Regions from separate parts of the Halopseudomonas sp. MFKK-1 genome, predicted to be linked through region 2. Evidence: riboswitches for the same ligand, from Rfam matches in the RefSeq annotation. Region 2 holds a riboswitch; the other holds the start of a gene.
What was found. A riboswitch is a leader RNA that binds a small molecule or an ion and turns the genes downstream of it on or off. The one in region 2 is predicted to bind cobalamin.
Positions count from the first base shown of each region.

Region 1: it holds a riboswitch for cobalamin, as region 2 does, so the genes downstream of both, btuB (TonB-dependent vitamin B12 receptor) here and O5O48_RS07225 (TonB-dependent receptor domain-containing protein) in region 2, are expected to answer to the same signal.

Region 1 is NZ_CP114836.1:2,771,014-2,775,430, reverse strand. It holds gene O5O48_RS12970 (hypothetical protein) at 1-568, opposite strand, end outside; gene btuB (TonB-dependent vitamin B12 receptor) at 671-2,473, opposite strand; cobalamin riboswitch at 2,595-2,824, opposite strand; gene O5O48_RS12960 (DUF5064 family protein) at 2,985-3,332, shown strand; tRNA gene O5O48_RS12955 (tRNA-Asp) at 3,400-3,476, opposite strand; gene O5O48_RS12950 (efflux RND transporter permease subunit) at 3,622-4,417, opposite strand, start outside.
Region 2 is NZ_CP114836.1:1,549,573-1,553,989, reverse strand. It holds gene O5O48_RS07235 (polyprenyl synthetase family protein) at 1-47, shown strand, start outside; gene dxs (1-deoxy-D-xylulose-5-phosphate synthase) at 142-2,022, shown strand; cobalamin riboswitch at 2,076-2,279, shown strand; gene O5O48_RS07225 (TonB-dependent receptor domain-containing protein) at 2,406-4,259, shown strand.

The sequences.
Region 1 (4,417 bases), 1.2 Mb from region 2:
GCTGGCTCGCGTTACCGAACAGCGCAGCGGCGCTGCGCGCGCCGACATAGAGAACCACCGCTACAGCAACGTACGCGGCCATGGTGCTCAGGTAGGACGGGTAGTAATGGGCCAGACGCTCGATCATGCCGGTAAAGGTTGGCTCGGCGTGGCGGCCGGAGAACCAGTAGAAGCCGCCGCTGGTGAAGACCTGACAGACCAGCGCACTGAGCATCATGGTCGGCACCAGAACCAGCAGCGCGGAAGCCTGGTCACGGTGCCAGCCAGCGTACATCCGGCCGCCGAACCAGAGTGCGGCGTAACCGGGCAGCAGCGCCCAGTAGGCGATAGTCATGCAGTGGTGACCGGCATTTACCCAGCCGACCGTCATCACGTCCACTACAAAAGCGACTGCAAAGAACAGGGGGTAGGCCCAAACCGGGCGCAGCAGCACGCCGACCAGGAAGAACACCGCCCAGGAGGCGCTTGGCAGGTTGAGCTGCGGGAAGTGGCTACCGCGCGTCATGATCATCAGCGCCAGCAGCAGCGCGCCAACCACCAGTTGGGTATGTTTCGAGGTTTTCAGCACAGCCTTTCTCCTTTGCGGTTTATCCAAACGTCAGTGCCGGGCATCGCCCGGCTTTTTATTCAGGGCGCCGCCGCGAACGGCAGCGCCAGTCAAACAACGCGATTACAGCGGCTGATAACGCAGGGTCAGGTACCCAGCGCGGCCCGGCTGCGTGTAGGTCGCGGCGGTTTCATACTCGTTGTCGAACAGGTTGCTGACCCGCGCCTGAACGCGCCAGGCATGGCTGAGCCAGTACTCGGCCCGCAGCTCGACCGTGTTGTAGCCATGCAGGTCGCTGGTGTTGGTCGCGTTGTCCCAGCGCCGACCCTCGGCGTGAACGCTCGCACCCAGGCCGATACGGCCGAAGCGGCGGTCGACATCCAGGTTGAAGATCTGCTCGGGAACACGGCGCAGCAGCAGGTCGTCATTGGCGCTGCTGGAACGGTTTTCCGGGTCCTGCAGGGTCAGGTTGGCCTGCCAGTTCCAGCCCAGCTGCTGGGTCAGCACTTCCAGTTCCAGACCGGTAATGCGCGCCTTGTCGACGTTCTCGGCCATCGACACCCCACCCACGCGGACACTGGCAATCATGTCGTCGATATCATTGCGGAAGGCGTTGGCCGACCAGCTGCCCCAGCGGTGCTGGCCACGCAGGCCCACTTCGATGTTGCGCGAGGTTTCCGCCTGGATATCCGGATTGCCGTATCCGGGGAAGTACAACTGATTGAAGGTTGGCGCACTGAAGGCCGTGCCATAGCTGGAGGTCAGGCTGATGCTGTCGGTCAGCGCATAGCCGTAACCGACACTGCCGGTGGTGTGCTCGCCGTAGGCCTCGTTGTCGTCGTGACGCAGACCCAGCTGCCATTCGTGACGGCCGGCGTGCAGCAGATATTGGGCAAACAGGCCGTGGTTGTAGCGGCTGTCCTCGGGGTAATCGACGCTGCTGCTGATGCTGTCTTGCTGCCAGTCGTAACCGACGGTGAGCAACTGGTTTTCGCTCAGGGCAAAATTGTTCTGCCAGCTGGCACTGTCGCGTCGCGTGTCATAACGCGTGTCAAAGGTGCTGCCCTTGAAGTTCTCGTTCTTGTCCTCACTGTGGCCGACCTGCAGCGTCACATCCCAGAAAGACACCGGAGAATATTTGGCGCGCACGCCATACGCGCTGAGCACACTGTCGGCGTTGGCCTTGTTGCCGGAGTCGTAGTCGTTGTGCGACTCGACCTGCAGCAGGTTGGCATCCAGCAGCAAGCCGTTGGCAAACCGGTAACCACCAGACAGATTGGCCGACAGCTCACGGTAACCATCGTGGTCCACTTCCCGCGACGGGCGCGCATCATAGCCTTCGGTATCCAGGCTGCTGACACCCAGGTTGAACCAGGCGTTGTCATTCCCACCGGACGCACCGGCAGTAGCGGCGCGATGCTGGCGACTGCCAACAGTGGTCGAGAAGTACGGCGTCAGGCCATCACCGCCCTTGCGGGTGAAGATCTGCACCACCCCGCCAATGGCCTCGGAGCCATACAGGCTGGAGCGCGGGCCGCGGACGATCTCGATCCGCTCGATCTGCTCAACCGGCAGGTTCTGCAGTGCGGCAACGCCGGAGGTCGCCGAGCCGATACGCACGCCGTCGATCATCACCAGCACGTGTTTGTCGTTGCTGCCGCGAATCTGCAGCGAGGTACTTTTGCCCGGGCCGCCGTTGTTGATCAGGTTGACCCCGGTCGCGCGGCGCAGCAGCTCTTCAGCGGTATTGACCTGCAACCGCTCGATGTCGGTCCGCTCGAACACGGTGGTGGCTGCGATACTGCTGGCCTGACTGGTGCGGGTGGCAGTGACAACATCACTGCCGAGATCCAGGGTGCTGGCGAAAGAAAGGGAAGAAAGGCCAATAAGGCCCAGCGCCAGAGGGGCGCGTACAGGAATAGTCATGCTGTGTGGTTGCTCCGTCGTACCCACCCGTACGACATTGTCGAATCGGGACAGACGGAGACGGCAGGAACACGGCATGAACACAACGGAAGACGCCGTACACCTACAGCGCCCACCGCACTGTCGTGAAAGGCATCAGGCCGGTCTCCGGGCTTGCGAGTGGACGTGAGTCCGGCGACCTGAGCCTTCCCATGCATCGAGCACAGTGGCGTTTATCAGGCGCCTCGCCAAATAGGCGGACGTCGCTTACCGTTGCGGGGGCAGCGCCGGAATTGTCTGATCTGGCAGACGCACCGGCTTCCCAGTTTCACCCTCCTCGAGATGGAGGGCACCTGAAGCGCGGCAGAGAGTAGTGGCCACCTCCCGCCCTGTCAAGCTCGGGCTCGGCATACCCCCGGCGCCTCCTACCAAACGACCGTCGGATGCACCACGCTTTCAGCACAACAGTTTCCCCGACACTCAATTAGGCCTATAACTGGTCGAGCGTCCCCACCTTGCCCAGGAGGAAGACATGTTTGAACCGGGCCACCTGCATATCAACCGTATGCGCCTGCTGCCCAGCGATAGCGGGTTCAGCATCGACATTCACTACACCATCGCGGACCAGTGCCGTGCAGTCGAGTTCAGCGTCGATGGCACGATTAACGATGCCGAGGTGCACGAACACTTTTCGCTGCCACGCGATACGGCGTTCAACTTCGCCAGCAATATTGATCATATTCTGCGCCGCCACGGAGTGTTGACGCCGGAGTTCATGTCACTGAAAGCGCACCATGAATATGACGCCATGTTCGAAGATATCCGCGCGCGGCTGCATGCCTGGAACGGCGAGCCAATTGACCCCGGCCATCTGGGCTAGCACCGAGGCGACCGAAAAACAGGCACAAAAAAACCCCAGTTCTTGCGAACTGGGGCTTCTTGAATAATGGCGCAGCGGACGGGACTCGAACCCGCGACCCCCGGCGTGACAGGCCGGTATTCTAACCAACTGAACTACCGCTGCGCATCGTTCTTCCGAACGCCGTAAATCGCCTTGAAGTCGATCAACTTGTCCGTCGGAACTGGCGCGCATTCTATAGATTCCACCAACCGAGTCAAGCACTTGCAGACGATTTATTGAAAATTTCTTCAGTGTGCCCGTTCGGCACTCAGTTCATCTGCATTGCCGCCTTTTCCGCCCACGGGGTTGCCGGTCGCAACCACAGCCGACAGACCGCCGGAACCACCAGCAATGTCAGTACCGTGGACGCGAGCAGCCCCGAAATAATCGCCCAGGCCATCGGCGGCCAGAGTGTCGAACTGGAGAATGCCAACGGCAGCAGCCCGGCGATGGTGGTGGCGGTGGTCAGCAAAATCGGACGGGTTCGACGCATCACGGCATCCGACACCGACTGATCGATCGCCCTGCCCTGCGCCAGTCCCTGATCGACCACATCGATCAGCACAATCGCGTTGTTGACCACAATACCGACCAGGGCAATCACCCCAAGCAACGACTGGAAGCCAAACGGCACACCGGAGAACACCAGCCCCGGCAACACCCCGGCACTGGCCAACGGGACCGTGAGCAAAACAATGCCAAGACGTTTGAACGAATTGAACTGCAGCAACAGGAAGAACAACAGCAGCAGGATACCGATCGGTGCCGTGGTAAAGAGCGCACGGTTGGCGTCGCCAGACCCTTCGCTGTCACCGCCGATTTCCAGCCGGGTCCCTGCCGGCAGCACGGCATCCGCCAGCCGCGCCTGCAAGCCACCCAGCACCTGACTGAAACTGAAACCCTGCTCCAGCCCCGCAGTAACGGTCAGCACCCGCACGCCATCACGCTGCCGGATACTCGCCGGCTGCCAGGCCGGCACCACCCTCGCAACCGCGGTCAGCGGCACCGCCTGCCCTGCGGCATTGAAAACGTTCGCGGACAACAAACGTTGCAACGATTGCTGA
Region 2 (4,417 bases):
AGCGCTTGCGCCAGCTGGCTGACTACACCGTTCAGCGCCGCTTCTGAGATAGCCCTGCGTGCAGTTGGGCTATCGGCCTGCATCGGTTAAACTGCGCCCTTGTTTTCCCGCCACCGACGTTGGCACCCAGAGCCTTGTTTGATGCCCAGCACTTTCCACGAAATCCCGCTCCATCGCCCCAGCACGCCGCTGCTGGACCGTATCGACGATACCGAGTCGCTGCGTGCGCTTGACGAAAGCCAACTACCCGAGCTGGCCGATGAGCTGCGGGCATTTCTGCTCTGGAGTGTCGGCCAGACCGGCGGGCATTTCGGCGCGGGGCTGGGCGTCATCGAACTGACCATCGCCCTGCACTACGTCTATCACACGCCGGACGACCGCCTGCTGTGGGACGTTGGCCATCAGGCCTACCCGCACAAGATTCTCACCGGCCGCCGCGAACAGATGGCCAGCCTGCGCCAGAAGAACGGCCTGGCCGCCTTCCCGCGGCGCAGCGAAAGCCCCTACGACACCTTTGGCGTCGGCCATTCCAGCACCTCGATCAGCGCCGGCCTGGGCATGGCCATCGCTGCCGGCCTGCAGGGCCTGGATCGCCGCACCGTTGCCGTGATCGGCGACGGCGCGCTGACCGCGGGCATGGCCTTTGAAGCGCTCAACCACGCCTCGGAAGTCGAAGCCAACATGCTGGTTGTGCTGAACGACAACGACATGTCGATCTCGCGCAATGTCGGTGGCCTGTCCAACTACCTGGCCAAGATCCTGTCCAGTCGCACCTACTCGCACATGCGCGAGGGCAGCAAGAAGGTCCTGTCCAAGATTCCGCCGGCCTGGGAGCTGGCACGCAAGACCGAAGAACACGCCAAGGGCATGCTGGTGCCGGGCACCCTGTTCGAGGAGCTGGGCTGGAACTACATCGGCCCGATCGACGGGCACGACCTGCCTACGCTGGTACGCACCCTGAAGAACATGCGCGAGCTCAAGGGCCCGCAGTTCCTCCACGTGATCACCCAGAAGGGCAAGGGGTTTTCCCCCGCCGAGGCCGACCCGATCGGCTACCACGCCATCACCAAGCTGGAGCCCAAGGCCCCGAGCAACGGCGCCAGCAAACCGAAATTCTCGAACATCTTTGGCCAGTGGCTGTGCGACATGGCCGAGCAGGACGAGCGCCTGATCGGCATTACTCCGGCAATGAAGGAAGGCTCGGACCTGATTGCCTTCTCCGAGCGCTTCCCCAAGCGCTACTTCGACGTCGCCATCGCAGAGCAGCATGCCGTCACCCTCGCTGCGGGCATGGCCTGTGAAGGCGCCAAGCCGGTGGTTGCCATCTACTCGACCTTCCTGCAGCGCGGCTACGATCAGTTGATCCACGACGTTGCGGTGCAGAATCTGGACGTGCTGTTTGCCATCGACCGCGCCGGTCTGGTTGGCGAGGACGGCCCGACCCACGCCGGCAGCTTCGACCTGTCGTACCTGCGCTGCCTGCCGAACATGCTGATCATGGCGCCGGCCGACGAGAACGAGACCCGCCAGATGCTGACCACCGGCTACCTGCACGAAGGCCCGGCGGCTGTGCGCTATCCGCGTGGTACCGGCCCGGGCGTGCCCATCGATCCGGCGCTGGAGCCGCTGCCGATCGGCAAGGGCCTACTTACCCGCCGGGGCGAAAAGGTTGCCATCCTCTGCTTCGGCACCCTGCACCAGCAGGCCAGCAAGGCTGCCGAGGCACTGAATGCGACCGTTGCCAACATGCGCTTCGTCAAGCCACTGGACACCCAGTTGATTGCGGAGCTGAGCGACAGCCATGAGCTGCTGGTGACCGTCGAGGAGAACGCCGTCATGGGCGGCGCCGGCAGCGCGGTCAACGAATGGCTGCTGGCCCAGGGTATCAGCCTGCCGGTGCTCAACCTCGGCCTGCCCGATATCTACGTCGAACACGCCAAGCCCGCTGAAATGCTGGCTGAGTGCGGTCTGGACGCTGCCGGTATCGAAGCGGCCATTCGCGCCCGCCTCGACCGTTTGTAAGAGCCTGCCTCTGGCAGGCTTGACCCACCCCGCCGAAAAGCCTAGAGTCCGCCCCACTTCCAGTCGCCTGGGTGTCCGGCCTGCAGTGCAGTCCGGGTGAAACGGGAAGTCGGTGAGAATCCGACACTGCCCCCGCAACGGTAAGGAATCGCAGGCCAGCCCTGCCAGCATCATCGAAAATGCCACTGTGCTCTGCATGGGAAGGCGATGATGTGTTGATTCCAAGTCCGGAGACCGGCCCAGCGCGAGTACAGCCACGGCAATGCCGTGCGACTGTCTGCTGAGGTGTCGCGGAGGGCGTCACCGGTCAGCGTGCAGCCGCCGCGCGGTGGCCTGCCTCCTGACTTCCCGCCCTCCTCAAAAGCCGAACTTTTGAGGAATCTATGTACAAGTCACTGCTGATCATCCCCGGCCTGCTGGCCTGCGCTGTCGCCCAGGCCAACGATGCATTCAACCTGCCTGCAACCATCATCACCGCGTCGCGCGTGGAGCAACCGCGTGACGCCGCCCTGGCAGCCAACACCGTCTTCGACCGTGACGACATCGAACGTCTGCAGGCGCGCAGCGTGCCGGAGTTGCTACGCCGCGTCCCGGGCGTTCAGCTGAACAGCAACGGTGGCGTACTCTCGTACTTCGTCCGTGGCAGCAACACCGCGCAAACCCTGGTGCTGGTAGACGGCCAGCGCATCGCATCGGCGACCTACGGCGGCGCACGTCTGGACTATCTGAATATCGACAATATTGAACGCGTCGAAGTCGTACGTGGCCCACGCTCAGCTGTCTATGGTGCCGACGCCATCGGCGGCGTAATCCAGATTTTCACCCGGCAGGGCCAAGCAGGCCTGCAGCCTACCATTCGACTGGGCGTCGGCAGCAACCACACCTTCGAGCGCAGCGTTGATATCAGCGGTGGTAACGACAACAGCCGTTTCATCCTGGGCGCAACCCTGAATGAAACAGAAGGCTTTGACCTCACAGAAGATAACCTTGGCAACGACCGTGACAACGACGGCCAACGTACCAAGAGCTACTTCGCTCGCTTTGACCACACCTTCAACGAAGATTGGAGTGCCGGTCTCAGCGTCAACGACCAGAGTGGCAAAAGCGAATTTGACGATGCTTATGAGTTCAACCCGGCCAACCCGGAAAACCAGTTCCGCGTACGCGGCTATGCTGGCTACCTGCAAGGCCAGTTGAGCAGCAACTGGCGCAGTCGCCTGGAGTTGGGCAGCAGCGAAGACCGCAATAAAACCGTCGGCTCTCGCTTTAATGACGGCCAGATCACCACCGAGCGCCACTCCGCCAGTTGGTTGAACTACATCGAACTGTCTGCAGACCAGCAGCTCAACGTTGGGGCAGACTGGCAACGCGACAAACTGGACGCCACCAGTGGCTACACCAAGGACCGTCGTGAGAATACAGGTCTGTTCGCTCAGCACAGCTGGACCGGCGAGCGCATCAGCACCGAGCTGGGCGTACGCCACGACGACAACCAGCATTTTGGTGAGCACGATACCTGGAACGCCGCACTGGCCATCCCCAGCGGAGATAGCCAACAATGGATTGTCAGCTATGCCACCGCATTCCGCGCTCCCACGTTCAACAACCTCTACGCACCGCCGGGCTGGGGTGCTAACCCAGATCTGGACCCCGAACGTTCCCGAACCTTCGAGCTGCAATGGCGTGCAGACCTGCTGGACAGCCAGTGGGAAGCCTCTCTGTATCGCACCGACGTCAAGGACCTGATTGTCTGGGACTCCAGCACGTTCCAGATGAACAACGTAGACGAAGCGCGCATCAACGGTCTGGAACTGGCCATGAGCACCGACGTCATGGGTTGGGCCTCGCGCACCAGCGTCAGCTTTATCGACCCGCGTGACCGTCAGACCGGCAAAACCCTGCAATTGCGTGCAAAACGTACTCTGACCAGCGACCTGGATCGTCAGTTTGGTGACTTCGGCGTGGGCGCAACCTGGGCGCTGTTCAGCGAGCGCTTTGCCAATGCCGCCAACAGCAGCACCTTGGCTGGATACGGCACTCTCGACCTGCGCGCCAACTGGCAGGCGACCGCCTCAACCCGTCTGGACTTGAAAGTCAGCAACGTGCTCGACCGCGACTACCATCTTGGCACCTATCAGCGGGCCACCGGCCCTTGGCCCGCTCCGTCTATCGACTACAGCTACAAAGAACAAGGCCGCGCGGCATTGCTGAGCGTGACCTGGACCCCACAGCTGTAAGCACCACCCACAGTCAGCGCCGTGCCAATAACCCCCGCCCCGTGCGGGGGTTGTTTTGGTTCCGGCATCCGCCCCTCCCCCACATGAACTCCAGCACAGCCCGTCGCCCCAACTTGCCGCCCCGCCCCGCTGATCAGGCATAATGCGTCCTTGTCCGA